Linked DNA regions of Azospira inquinata. The protein of the gene in region 2 interacts with the protein of the main gene of each other region in a pairwise test. Links are inferred from orthologs where the notes say so. Each region holds a gene or a part of one and is shown on either strand. Other genes may lie near its edges.

Region 1 (5,088 bases), 850 kb from region 2 along the record:
TCCGGCCATTTTGATGGGCTGACCGGCGGACTGGCCCCGGGTGGTGAGGGTAATGTCCAGCAGGCGGGCCGCCTTTTCCGCATCCTCGAAAAACAGCTCGTAGAAATCCCCCATGCGATAAAAGAGCAGGGTGTCCGGGTGTTGGGCTTTGAATTTCAGGTACTGCTGCATCACCGGGGTGTGACCCCGGGCGGCCTTGTCGTTTTCTGCTTTTGCCATGCTGGAGGGAAGGGAAAAGTGATTCAGGGCGCTATTTTAGACGGCGAGGCTGGGTTTGCCCTAAAAAGCGGGGAAAAAAGGCCGGGGTGGAGCGGGATGGCTCAGGGGGAGGGGAATTTTCAGGCGATCTTCGGCCCGGTCCCGGGTTGGGGCTGGCAACGGGGCGACGGTAGGGAATGGGAGTGGTTCGGAATGAGAGGAAAAAAGGGGAGAAGGGGGCAGACAGCGGGTTTGGGTTCGGGGGCGGGGTTGGGCGCGGTGCGGCAAGAACCAAGCTAGCGCCGGGAATGGCGGCCCCACCCGGGTGGGGCTTTGGGGGGCGGCTTTTGCATTTTTACGCCTTGAGCGACAATGCGCGCCTCATCCCCGCTGAAAGGCGGCGGATTTCCTGTAAGTCTTGATGTCCTGGAAAGGGAAGTGCCTTGATCGTCACCAATCGCAATCGCACCATGGCTGTTGTCATTCGCCACGACGGGCACAAGGTGGCCCTGGTGCCCATGCGGGGGGGCAAGCTTGCCGTGCAGCGTATGACGGTGGTGGAATTTAACCGGGATTGGAGTTTCTGCGACTATCCCCTGGCTAAGGCTCTGGAGACGTTCATTGCCCATGCCCAGTCCCTGGGGGCTTCCAAGGAAGCCCTGCACGGCCTGGAAAGCCTGGCGGAACGGGATCGGGACGTGGTGGCCAGCCTGTTCTAGGGCAGGCCTGGGGCGAGCCTTGCCGGGGATGGCCTCCGGCGCATAGAGAAGGATGTGGCGCCCCGGGCGGGCCAAGGGATGATGTTGAAAAAGCGGGAAACTCCCGGCCCCATTCCCGCTTTTTTGTCCCGGTGGATGGACGCCAGATTTCCCGGGGCCCGTTTCAGGTAGATAACCGCCGAATTTCCCCGAGGCCCTTTCCCCCTGTGCTTCCCCTAGTGTTTGGGGGGCGGAAATTCGCTCTTTTCCCCCGTCCACACGCAGCTTCCCCGGCTCTCCTTGCGGATTTTGTTCAGGGTGTCTTCGTGGGCGGTGATTTCTTCCGGGGTAGCCCGGATGATGCGCAGGGGCTTATTGGGGCGGACGGTGATGGGGGCTTCCTGCTCCGCGGCCTGGGGATCGGCAGCGGGGGCCAGATCCATGATCAGGCTTTCCTGGCCCCGGGTCATGGCGATATAGACTTCCGCCAGAATTTCCGCATCCAGCAAGGCCCCGTGCAGGGTCCGGTGGGTGTTATCCACCTGATAGCGGTCACACAGGGCATCCAGGTTGTTTTTCTTGCCCGGATGGAGCTCCTTGGCCATTTTCAGGGTATCCACCACCCCGGCGCAGACGCTTTCCACGGGGGGCAGATTGATCCGCCCCAGCTCCATGTTGAGAAAGCCCACGTCAAAGGGGGCGTTGTGGATGACCAGTTCCGCGTCCCGGATGTATTCCAGGAAATCCTCCGCAATGGCCTGGAAGAGGGGCTTGTCCGCGAGAAAGTCGTTGCCGATGCCGTGCACCGCCAGGGCCCCTTCATCCACCTCCCGCTGGGGATTCACGTATTTGTGAAAGTGGTGGTTGGTGAGGTGCCGGTCGATCATTTCCACCCCGGCCACTTCAATCAGCCGGTGCCCCTGCCGGTGTTCCAGACCGGTGGTTTCCGTATCGAGAAATATCTGCCGCATAGGTACTGTCCTGAAGGGGCCTAGGCCCGGCCCAATTCGTCAATGCCCCGGTTGGCCAGGGCGTCCACCCGTTCATTGCCCGGGTTGCCGGCGTGACCCTTGACCCAGACCCATTCGATCTGGTGTTGCCGGGCTAGGGTATCCAGTTCCTGCCACAGCTCGGCGTTTTTCACCGGCTTTTTGTCCGCGGTGCGCCAGCCGTTGCGCTTCCAGTTGTGAATCCAGGCGCTGATGCCCTGTTGCACGTACTTGGAGTCGGTGTAGATGCGCAGGGCGGTGGGCCGCTTGAGGGCCTCCAGGGCCCGGATCACGGCGGTGAGTTCCATCCGGTTGTTGGTGGTGTTGGCCTCGCCGCCCCACAGTTCTTTTTCCTTGCCCTGGGCCAGCAGCAGGGAGCCCCAGCCCCCCGGGCCCGGATTGCCGCGGCAGGCGCCGTCGGCGTAAATCTCAACCAAAGTTTGTTCCATAGCGTGTGTGGTAGGTCTTGTGGTGTCAGTCAGATGTTTTTATGGGTGGAATTCTGGGCGATGGGGGCCAGGGCCTTGGCTTTGGCCCGTTTCCGGGCGTTGCGCCAGGCCGGCAGGATGAGGCGCATCCCCGGCACCCGCTTGACGGCCCGGAGCAGATAAACCCCACCGGCAAAGCCCCACCACCGGTCCCCCGCCAGTTCCATAAAACGGCAGCGGTGGAACCATTTGTCCTGGGTGAAAGGGGGGGCATAGCAGCCGAAGTTGCCCCGGTCCACTTCAAAGCCCAGGAGGGCCAGCCAGTCCTTGAGGCGCAGCACGGAAAGATAGTGGCCTTCCCAGGGGAAGGCGGCCTCTGGATTGGTGGGACGGGGCAGCCAGCGGCGCAGGCCCCACAGAGACAGGGGATTGAAGCCGGTGATGATGACCTGGCCCTCGGGAATAAGGATGCGCTCCACCTCCCGCAGGATCTGGTGGGGATCGTCCCAGAATTCCAGGGCGTGGGGCAGGATCACCAGATCCACGCTGGCATTGGCGAAGGGCAGCTGGTGCAGGTCACAGAGGGTCTGCACCGCCCCTTCGTCATCCGCCTTGCAGCGCAGGGGAATGCGGTTTTCCCGGAGAAAATCCACGTCCGGCAAGCCCAGCTGGAGGGCGTGGAAGCCGAAAACATCGGCCACCAGGCTATCCACCCGCTCCTGTTCCCAGCTCAGGACGTAGCGGCCCTGGGGGGTATGCTGCCAGTGTTGGAATCCGGGAATAGACATGCCTAAAGCTTTCGCCCCTCTGCTAAAAAATACCTAAAATGGACGCCCCGTCCCCTGGGCCCGGTTGGGGCCGCCGGGGCCCCTGCCTTACGGAGTTGCCATGACCGATCCCCTGCCGTCCCCATCCCCCATCCCTGCGATGCCAGCCGGCCTGCGGGTCGGGGAAATCGCAATTTTTCCCCTTCCCGCCTTTGAGGACAACTATATCTGGCTCCTGGTTCGGGGCGATCGGGCGGTGGTGGTGGACCCGGGGGAAGAGGGACCGGTCCTGGCCGCCCTGGAAGCCCGCAAGCTGACCCTGGAGGGGATTCTGCTCACCCACCACCACGGCGACCATGTGGGCGGTGTGGCGGCCCTGGTGAGCCGTTTTCCCTGCCCTGTTTTCGGGCCGGAGGCCGAGTCTATCACGACGGTGGATCATCCTTTAGGGGGCCAGGAACGTCTTACCCTCTTGGGGGCGGATTTCCAGGTCTGGGCCGTGTCCGGCCATACCCGGGGCCATCTGGCCTATGTCCTGGAAGGCGCGGGGGGCCCCGCCCTGTTTTGCGGCGACACCCTGTTCGGTGCCGGTTGCGGCCGCCTGTTTGAGGGTACGCCGGCCCAGATGGCCGATTCCCTGGGGCGCATTGCCGCTCTGCCGCCGGAGACCCGGATTTACTGCGCCCACGAATACACCGCCCGTAATCTGCTTTTTGCCCGGGCGGTGGAGCCGGACAATCCGGCCATCCGGGACCGGCAGGCGGCGGTTCAGGCCCAGAGGGAGCGGGGAGAATCTACGGTGCCCAGTACCCTGGCCCTGGAGCTGGCCACCAATCCCTTTCTTCGCTGCGGCGAAGGGGCGGTTATGGCGGCCGCCCGAGCCCGGGGCGCCACGGGGACGGACCCGGTGAGCGTTTTTACCGCGCTCCGGAGCTGGCGTAACGAATTCTGAGGGGCTGGAGGGAAATCAGGCAGCCCCGTCCGGGGCCGGGCTGGGGCTGGGGGCGGTGGGGTCTGGCGCGGGAGCGTCCTGCCCTTCCGGGGCGGCCGGCGTGCCCGGTTCTTCCGCCGGGATGAAGTGGCTGCGATTGGCCCAGGCCCGGGCCAGGTTTTCCAACACCTTGGCCGCGTTGAAGGGTTTGATGACAAAGCCGGCAGCCCCCAGTTTCAGGGCTTCCTGGACGTTTTCCACGCTGGCCATGCCGGTCACCATGACCACCACCACTCGGGGGTAGTCCCGGCGGATGGTGCGCAGGGTTTCCAGACCGTCCAGGTCCGGCATGATCACATCCAGACAGACCAGATCGGGCTGGAGGCTGGCGATCTGTTCCAGGGCTTGCAGGCCGTTGCGGGCTTCTCCCACCACCTGATAGGCCTCGTCCCGCAGCAGGGCGCGGAGCAGGGTACGCATCACATCGTTGTCATCAACGATGAGAACCTTGGGATGGTAGCTCATGGGAAATCAGGCGTTTTGCAGGGCCAGGGCTTCAGCCATGGAGAGACGGGTGACCTGGTTGCGGCCGTTTTGCTTGGCCTGGTAAAGGGCCTGATCAGAGGCCTGGAGCAGGGTTTCCGGGCGGAAACCGGCGGTGGCTACGGTGGAGGAAACGCCGCAGCTAATGGTCACCACCCCGTGCTGGGAGGTGGGGTGGGGCAGCTTCATCTGGGAAACGCTGTAGCGCATCCGTTCCGCCACGAAGGCGGCGCCCCCCAGCTTGGTGTCGGGCAGGATGATGCTGAATTCTTCGCCCCCGTAGCGGGCCAGCAGGTCCCCGCCCCGCTCCATGGCCTTGGCCATGGAGGAGGCCACCCGCTTGAGACATTCGTCCCCGGCCAGGTGGCCGTAGGAATCGTTGTAGGCCTTGAAAAAATCCACGTCGCACATGATCACCGCCAGCTCCGTGCCCTGGCGGATGGAGCGGCGCCATTCCCGGGCCAGGGCCTCGTCGAACTGGCGCCGGTTGGCGATGCCGGTGAGGCCGTCCACAGCGGAGAGGCGCTTCAATTC
Region 2 (8,304 bases):
CACCTGTGGTCTGGGGCAGGTTGGCGACAGGAAAGCTCCGTAGCATCGGCCCACTTTCCGGCTCCGGCCCCCTTTTTCACCTTCCGAGGCGCCCTATCCATGCCCCTGCATCGCCGCCCCTGCCCCGCCCCCCTTTCCCTCACCGCCCTGCTTCTCTCCCTGGCCTGGGCCCCCACGGCCCTGGCCTGCGCCGGTTGCGGCTGCACCTTGAGTTCCGACTGGGAAAGCCAGGGGTTTTCCACCACTTCCGGCTGGAAGGTGGATCTGCGCTACGACTATCTGAACCAGGATCAGCTGCGCCACAACCGGAGCAAAGTTAACGCGTCCCAGGTGCCGGACGGCCAGGAGCTAGAAACCTATTCCCATAACCGCTACTTGACCCTGGGCCTGGATTACAGCCCGGCCCCGGATTGGGGGGTGAATGTGCAGATTCCCCAGATTGACCGGGAACACGGCACCCTGGGGGAAGACCACGCCAGCCCGGACCATTCCAGCCACAACGATCTGGGGGATATCCGGGTGCTGGGCCGCTACCAGGGCTGGCTGCCCGGCCACAATCTGGGCCTCCAGTTCGGACTGAAACTGCCCACCGGCAGCCACACCCAGACCTTTGACAGCAGCGCCCCCCTGGACCGGGGCCTGCAACCGGGCAGCGGCACCACGGACCTGCTCCTGGGGGCCTACTTTTTCGATGCCCTTTCCCAGAACTGGGATTATTTCGCCCAGGCCCTGGCCCAAACGCCGCTGGATAGCAAGGACCAGTATCGGCCGGGTAAATCCCTCAATTTCAATCTGGGGGTGCGCTACATGAACGGGGGCAACTGGGTGCCCCAGGTGCAGATCAACGCCCGGGTGGCGGGCAAGGATCAGGGGGCCCAGGCAGACCAGGACAATAGCGGCGGACGCCTGGTGTACCTGAGCCCGGGGGTGACCTACAAGATCAATGCCCAGACCTCGGTCTATGGCTTTGTCCAGGTGCCCCTGTTCCAAGACGTGAACGGCTATCAGCTGACCCCCAAGACCACCGCCTCCCTGGGCGTACGCTATGCCTTCTAGGCTCCTGAGCCTGATTCTGGGGCTACTGCTCCTGGGCTTGAGTCTGAGCGCCCGGGCCCTGGAGGTAGGCAGCCCGGCCCCGGACCTATCCGGCACCCTGCTAGACGGCCAGCCCCTCGCCCTGCACCCGGCAGCACCGGGAACGGCCCGTGCCCCGGTGGTGCTGATCCATTTTTGGGCCACCTGGTGTGAGCCCTGCCGCCGGGAAATGCCGATTCTGGACGCCTACTATCGCCGCCACCGGGATCAGGGCCTGGTCATTCTGGCCATCAGCCTGGACGACCCGGGGGCCAGGGCCCAGGTGCGCCAGACCCTGGCCTCTTACGGCTTTGCTGGCGCCATGGCCCGGGACATGCATTACCCGGGCTGGGGGCGTATCTGGCGCATTCCGGTGAGCTTTGTGGTGGATCGCCAGGGCATCCTGCGGCACAACGGCTGGTCCGGCCCGGCGGAATGGACGGAAGCTAGCCTGGAAAGCCAGATCACGCCGCTACTGACGGCCGCCGAGGCCCCTTAAGCTCGGAGCGCAGGAAGCAGGCTCCTTCGCCCCACTTCCTACGGAGATTCAGGCGAACAGGGCTTCCAGGGAGGCCAGATAGGCCGCCGCTTCCGGGGCCCCCTCCGGGGGCGCCCAGGGGGCCTTTTCCGCCTCCGTCAGGGGCAGAAAGGGCCCGGCCTTGGCTTCAAAAAACACCGAGCCCGGGGCCAAAGAGAGGATGGCGTGGAAGCAGCCATGGGGAATATCCATGCCCAGGGCGGGCCCGCCCGCCGCCAGCACCACCCGGTCCAGCACCCGCCCCCCCTCATCGAACAACACCAGCCCGAAACGGCCCCGCAGCACCACCAGGGTTTCGTCCTTGGCCGGGTCCAGGTGCCGGTGGGGGCGGATGTAGGAGCCCGGTTCCACCCCGTTGAGCAGGCGGTGGGCAGGGAAGTCATCCGTGGGATGGAAGTTGCGATTGCGGCGCAGGCGGGGCAGTTGCCGGGCCTGGGCGCTGAGTTCATCCAGGCTGGCCTGGTCGATGAGGGTGGGAGCGGTCATGGGGATTCCAAAGGAACGAAGGGAGAGCCGGTGGGGCCACCAGGGGAAACAAACACCCCAGGCCCAGAAGCATGGCAGGGGCGGGAAACCAACACCGGAGCGGGATTAAGGCAAGACGGGGGCCCGCGGCCCGGCCCCGGTGGGAGACCGCCCCCGGCGCCCCGGATTACTTATGCAAGCCCTGGGCGTTGAGCTGCACCGCCTTGCCGTCCAGGAAAACAATGGTGATGCGCCTTTCCACACTGCCCCAGGAACAATGCTGTTCCACCAGGGAGTCATCGCAGCGGTCCGGGCTGCCCAGCACCGCCACCACCTGATCGTAGGTCTGGCCCACTTTCAAGCGGGCGTAATTGTCCTGGGTCACATGGACATGGCAGCCGCCCAGGCCCAGAAGCAGGGCCAGGGCACCGGCCCCCAGGGGGGCGGCGGCAATGGGGTGGGAGGGGAACATGGGTAGATTCCTTGGCGGGGGCCGGGGCGCGCCCCCTATTGATATTGCAAATCCACGGCTTCTGGCGTCAGCCAGTCCCGCAGGCTTTTGAGCAATTCCTCGTCGGGGCGCACCCGGGCCTTTTCCCCCAGGAGCAGTTCGCAGGACGCCACCGGGTTGGTGTAGGCAATGCGGATGGGGCAGCCTTCCGGGCTCACATAGGGGGCGATCAGGTTTTGCAGTTTGCGGGCATCCCCGTTGCCGTTCATGGCCAGGCGCAGCTGGCGGGCGAAACGGCCCCGGGCTTCGGCCAGGGTGTAAATGTTTTCCGCCACAATGCGCAGGCCGCCGGAAAAGTCGTCCTTCTGCACCTTGCCTTCCACCACCAGCACCTCGTCTTCCTTGAGGCGCTGCCGGTTGGCGTCGAAGGTTTCGCTGAAGACGGACACTTCCTTCATATCGCTGCCGTCGTCCAGCTGGATGAAGGCCATTTTGCCCCGCTGGGTAATTTTGGTGCGCACCCCGGTGACCAGCCCGGCCAGGAGCTGAAAATCCTTCTGGGGTTCCAGCTGGGACAGGTTGCGGCGCACGAAGCGGGACACTTCTCCCTTCACCGCGTCAAAGGGGTGGCCGGAGAAGAAAAAGCCCAGGGCCTGCTTTTCCTGCATGAGCCGTTCCCGCTCATCCCAGGGGGGCACGCTGACGAAATCCACCGCCGTTTCCACGGAGGCGGGACCGGCATCAAAGAGACCCGCCTGGAGGGCGTCCCGCTGGACCTGTTCTGCCGCTTCCAGGGCGATGCCCACGGAGGCCAGCATCTTGTGCCGGTCCGGGTCCAGGGAATCGAAGGAACCGGCCCGGATCAGGGCTTCCACCGTGCGCCGGTTCACCATGCGCTTATCCACCCGGCGGCAGAAATCGAACAGGTCCTTGAAGGGGCCGTCCGCTTCCCGGGCGGCCAGAATGCATTCCACCGCCTGCTGGCCCGTGCCTTTGACCCCGCCCAGGCCATAGCGGATGGTCTTGGGATCCACCGGGACAAAGCGGTAATCCGAGGCATTCACGTCCGGCCCCAGGATGGTCACCCCGTTTTTCAGGGTGTCCTCCACGAAAATTTTCACCGAATCCGTGTTGTCCATGTCCACGGACATGGTGGCGGCCATGAAGGCGGCGCAATGGTGGGCCTTGAGCCAGGCGGTCTGGTAGGTGACCACCGCATAGGCGGCGGTGTGGGACTTGTTGAAGCCGTATTCGGCAAACTTCTCCATCAAGTCGAAGAGCTGCATGGCCAGATTTTCATCGTAGCCTTTCTTGCGTGCGCCCTCCCGCATGATGTCCCGGTGCTTGGCCATTTCCTCGACTTTTTTCTTCCCCATGGCCCGGCGCAGCAAGTCGGCGCCCCCCAGGGTGTAGCCGCCGATGATCTGGGCGATCTGCATCACCTGTTCCTGGTACACGATCACCCCGTAGGTGGGCTCCAGGGCGGCTTTCAAGTCTTCGTGGAAATAGTCGATTTTCTGCTGGCCCTTTTTCCGCAGAATAAAGTCATCCACCATCCCGGAACCCAAGGGGCCCGGCCGGTAGAGGGCCAGCACAGCGATGATGTCTTCGAAGCGGTCCGGCTGCAGCTTTTTCAGCAGCTTTTTCATGCCCTCCGATTCCACCTGGAAGATGGCGGTGGTGTTGGCATCCTTGAGAATCTGGTAGGCCGCCTGGTCCTCGTAGCCCAGAGCCAGCAGATCGGGGCAGCTCCCGGTGAGCCGCTCCACGTAATCCACCGCCAGCTTGATGATGGTCAGGTTGCGCAGCCCGAGAAAGTCGAACTTCACCAGGCCGACTTTTTCCACGTCGTCCTTGTCGTACTGGGTTACCACGGAATCTGAACCCAGCTGGCAGTAGAGGGGGCTGTATTCGGTGAGCTTGCCCGGGGCGATCACCACGCCCCCGGCGTGCATGCCGATGTTCCGGGTGGTGTCCTCCAGCTTCATGGCCAGCTCGAAGAGTTCTTTGATTTCCTCTTCCGAGTCGATTTTTTCCTTGAGCTGGGGCTCGGCTTCAATGGCCTTGGTGAGGGACAGGGGCTTGTTCTGCTCCACCGGAATGAGCTTGGAGAGGGAGTCGCAGAGGCTGTAGGGCAGGTCCAGCACCCGGCCCACGTCCCGGATCACCGCCTTGGAGGACATGGTGCCGAAGGTGGCGATCTGGGACACGGCGTCCAGGCCGTAACGGTGGCGCACGTAGTCGATCACCCGGCCCCGGTTGTCCTGGCAGAAGTCCACGTCAAAGTCAGGCATGGACACCCGTTCCGGGTTCAGGAAGCGTTCGAACAACAGGGCGTAGCGCAGGGGGTCCAGGTCCGTAATGCCGATGCTGTAGGCCACCAGGGAGCCGGCCCCGGAGCCCCGGCCCGGGCCCACGGGCACCCCATTGTTTTTGCCCCAGTTAATAAAGTCCGCCACGATGAGGAAGTAGCCCGGGAACCCCATCTGGATCACCGTGTTGATTTCCCGTTCCAGGCGGGCATCGTACTCGGGGCGCCGGGCCAGGCGCTCCTCCGGGTCCGGGTAAAGCTGGGCCAGGCGCACTTCCAGGCCGTCCCGGGCGGTCTTGGCCAGGTAATCGTCCAGGCTCACCCCATCCGGCGTGGGGAACTGGGGCAGGAAGTTTTTGCCCAGCACCAGATTCACATTGCAGCGCTTGGCGATTTCCACCGTGTTTTCCAGGGCCTCGGGCAGGTCGGCGAAGAGTTCCGCCATTTCCCCCTGGGTCTTGAAATACTGTTCCTCGGTGAAATTCCGGGGCCGGCGCCGATCCCCCAGCACATAGCCCTGGGCAATACAGACCCGGGCCTCGTGGGCCTTGAAGTCTTCCCGATCCATGAACTGGATAGGGTGGGTGGCCACCAGGGGCAGGTCCAGCTCCGCCGCCAGGGCCACCGTATCCCGCACCATGGCTTCCTGCTGGGGCTGGCCGTAGCGCTGCACCTCCAGGTAGAAACTGTCGGGGAAACGCCGGGCCCATTCCCGGGCCCGCTCCGCCGCCAAGGCGGGCTTGCCGTTGCGCAGGGCTTCCCCGATGTCCCCGTGGTCGGCGCCGGACAGGGCGATGAGGCCGCCGCAGCCCAGCTCGTCCAGCCAGGCCCGGCGGATTTCCGCCCGCTCCGGCCGGTCCGGCACCAGATAGGCCTTGGAGAGCAGCTCGCAGAGGCGCAGGTAACCATCCTGGTCCCCCACCAGCAAGAGCAGCCGATAGGGATTGGTGGGGTCCGCCTCGTTGGCCAGCCACAGGTCGCTGCCGAAAATAGGCTTAATGCCGTGGGGCCGGGCCGCCCGGTAGAACTTCACCAGGCCGAAACCGGCGGCCAGATCGGTGAGGGCGAAGGCCGGCATGCCGTCCGTTTCCGCCCGCTCGATGGCCGCGTCCAGACGGACGATGCCTTCGGTGATGGAAAACTCGCTGTGGAGACGGAGGTGGATAAAGCGGGGATCGGTCATGGGCGGATTTTACCCCGGCCGCCCCCCCGGCGCATGGGCGGCGGCGGGGCAAGGGAGGCACAGGAGAAGACAAAAACGCCCCGGAAAGGGGCGTGGTTACTGGAAGAAAACAATCGGCCCCGGCATCGGGGCCTGGGGCTTTAAGGCCAGGGGAGGCTGCCGGGAGAAGACCGTCATGCGGCCCTCTCCACCGGAAGGAAATCTACAGGTCCAAAAGACGGCCCTTCCGGGCCGGTTTTCAGCCGCCGATGAGGGCCATGACTTCCGCCACGGTGGCGGGGGTCACGGGCTTTTTGATGAAATGGACGCCCATGGCCTGGGATTTATCCCGAATGGCGTCCTGCACATTGGCGGTCATCAGGGCCAGGGGCGCCATACAGCCCGCCAGGCGGAGCTTGGCCGCCAGGGTCAGGCCGTCCATGCCGGGCATGTTGAAATCCAGGGTCACCAGGTCGTAGGCCGCCTCGCTCACCTTGGCCCGGGCCTCGTCCCCGTTGGCCGCCTCATCCACCACCCAGTCCCCGTGCTTGTCCTGGACCAGGGCCTTGACCATCATCCGGCTCACCCGGCTGTCGTCCACCACCAAAATACGCTTGCTCATGCTGTTCTCCGGCCGGGGCGGGGCTCCGCCTGTCAGGTCCGCTCTTGGATCAGTTCGATTTTATAGCCATCCGGGTCTTCCACGAAGGCGATGATGGTGCTGCCGTGTTTCATGGGCCCGGCTTCCCGCACCACCTTGCCGCCCCGGGCCCGGATTTGGGCACAGGCCGCCGCCGCATCCGGCACCCCCAGGGCCACGTGGCCGAAGCCCGTGCCCAGGTCGTAGGCCGGTGTATCCCAGTTATGGGTCAATTCAATGACCGCCTGTTCCGCTTCCGGACCGTAGCCCACAAAGGCCAGGGTGAAGCGGCCTTCCGGGTAATCCTGACGGCGCAACAGGGTCATGCCCAGCACTTCCGTGTAGAAAGCCAAAGAACGGTCCAGATTGCCGACCCGCAGCATGGTGTGGAGGAGACGCATGATTTTCCTTTCAACGGAGGGTTGGTTCGGCCCAGCGGGGCAAGCCCGGGGCCAGGCGGCGCAGCTCGGCCCGGGCCTGACGGTGGTCCGGATAAAGGGAAGCCACCACCTGCCAGAACCGGGGGGAATGGTTCATTTCCCGTAAATGGGCCACTTCGTGGGCCACCACGTAATCCCCCAGGGCTGGGGGAAAGTGTAGCAGGCGCCAGTTGAGGCGGATGCCGCTTTGCTGGCTGCAACTGCCCCAGCGAGTACGGGCGGCGGACAGGGCCAGGGGAGGCACAGCCACCCCCAGGCGCTGGCAATAATCGGCCAGCCGGGGGGTGAAATAGTCCAGGGCCCGCTGGCGCAGGGCCCGTTCCAGCACCCGGGCCAAATCCCCGGCCCGGGGCTCCCGGGGATGGCCCAGCTGCAACAGCCAGCCCCCCTCCTGGCCCCGGGGAATCCAATGGGCGCCCCGCCGCCCGGGTTGCAGCCAGAGTTCCGCTTCCTGGCCCAGCACGGGCAGTTTCAGCCCGTCCGCCAGCACCAGGGGGGGAGGCTCGGCCGCCGCCCGCTGCTGCCACTCGGCAAGCTTGTTCAGGACCCAGGCTTGATGCTGGCGGATCACCCCCTCCACGTCCGTGAGGGAGGCTTTCAGGGGAGCCCCTACCCGCAGGCCCCGCTGGTCGATGGAAAGGCCGATGGAACGGCGCCGGCTGCGGCGCAGGGCGTAGGCCACGGCCTGGCCCGCCAGCAGGAGGCTGCGGCTGCTTTCCGCCGCCCCGCCCCGGGCCACGGAGGTCTCAGGCCCCCTGGGCTGGTTCCGCAGCGCGGCCATGGGATTTACGGTGCCCCCGGGAAATCTGGGCCATTTCCCCTTCGATCCAGGCTTCCACCTGGGCATTCAGGGCGGTTTCCGTCATCCCGGTGGGATCGATTACCGGGCCGATGCTCACCGTAATGGTGCCGGGGCGCTTGAGGAAAGCCTGACGGGGCCAGAGTTCCCCCGCGTTGTGGGCCACGGGCACCACCTTAGCCCCCGCATGGATGGCCAGATGGGCGCCACCGATTTTGTAGCGGCCCTTTTTGCCCGCCGCCACCCGGGTACCTTCCGGAAAAATAATGACGCCGATGCCCTGTTTAAGCCGTTCCCGGCCCTGTTCCACCACCTGCATGAGGGAATCCCGCCCAGCCCGGCGGTTGATGGAGATCATTTTCAGGGTGGCCAAGCCCCAGCCGAAAAAGGGCACGCTCAAAAGCTCCCGCTTCAGCACAAAGAC

Evidence for each region. Proteins that work in one complex are often made in the same cells at the same time.
Region 1: the proteins of dnaE (region 2) and dnaQ interact in binary tests that used the Escherichia coli proteins (3 or more experiments, as listed by UniProt). The link is inferred for Azospira inquinata from one-to-one orthologs.

Annotation. Positions count from the first base shown.
Region 1 is NZ_CP064782.1:248,168-253,255, reverse strand. Bases 1-2,922 are described here. They hold dnaQ (DNA polymerase III subunit epsilon), read right to left. Parts: upstream 1,868-2,922; coding sequence 1,133-1,867; downstream 1-1,132. Other genes in these bases: Azoinq_RS01110 (class I SAM-dependent methyltransferase), read right to left, coding at 2,364-2,922; rnhA (ribonuclease HI), read right to left, coding at 1,888-2,334; Azoinq_RS01125 (hypothetical protein), read left to right, coding at 642-917; mutS (DNA mismatch repair protein MutS), read right to left, coding at 1-219. Also shown: more of Azoinq_RS01110, read right to left, coding at 2,923-3,101; gloB (hydroxyacylglutathione hydrolase), read left to right, coding at 3,268-4,032; Azoinq_RS01100 (response regulator transcription factor), read right to left, coding at 4,048-4,536; Azoinq_RS01095 (diguanylate cyclase domain-containing protein), read right to left, coding at 4,543-5,088. UniProt on the Escherichia coli protein: DNA polymerase III is a complex, multichain enzyme responsible for most of the replicative synthesis in bacteria. The epsilon subunit contain the editing function and is a proofreading 3'-5' exonuclease.
Region 2 is NZ_CP064782.1:1,099,779-1,108,082, forward strand. What follows is about bases 2,385-6,356. They hold dnaE (DNA polymerase III subunit alpha), read right to left. Parts: upstream 6,023-6,356; coding sequence 2,585-6,022; downstream 2,385-2,584. Other genes in these bases: bamE (outer membrane protein assembly factor BamE domain-containing protein), read right to left, coding at 2,385-2,549; Azoinq_RS04980 (response regulator), read right to left, coding at 6,261-6,356. Also shown: Azoinq_RS04955 (transporter family protein), read left to right, coding at 100-1,056; Azoinq_RS04960 (TlpA disulfide reductase family protein), read left to right, coding at 1,046-1,573; Azoinq_RS04965 (WbuC family cupin fold metalloprotein), read right to left, coding at 1,622-2,098; more of bamE, read right to left, coding at 2,265-2,384; more of Azoinq_RS04980, read right to left, coding at 6,357-6,623; gloA (lactoylglutathione lyase), read right to left, coding at 6,656-7,042; Azoinq_RS04990 (M48 family metallopeptidase), read right to left, coding at 7,053-7,862; Azoinq_RS04995 (lysophospholipid acyltransferase family protein), read right to left, coding at 7,828-8,304. UniProt on the Escherichia coli protein: DNA polymerase III is a complex, multichain enzyme responsible for most of the replicative synthesis in bacteria. This DNA polymerase also exhibits 3' to 5' exonuclease activity. The alpha chain is the DNA polymerase catalytic subunit.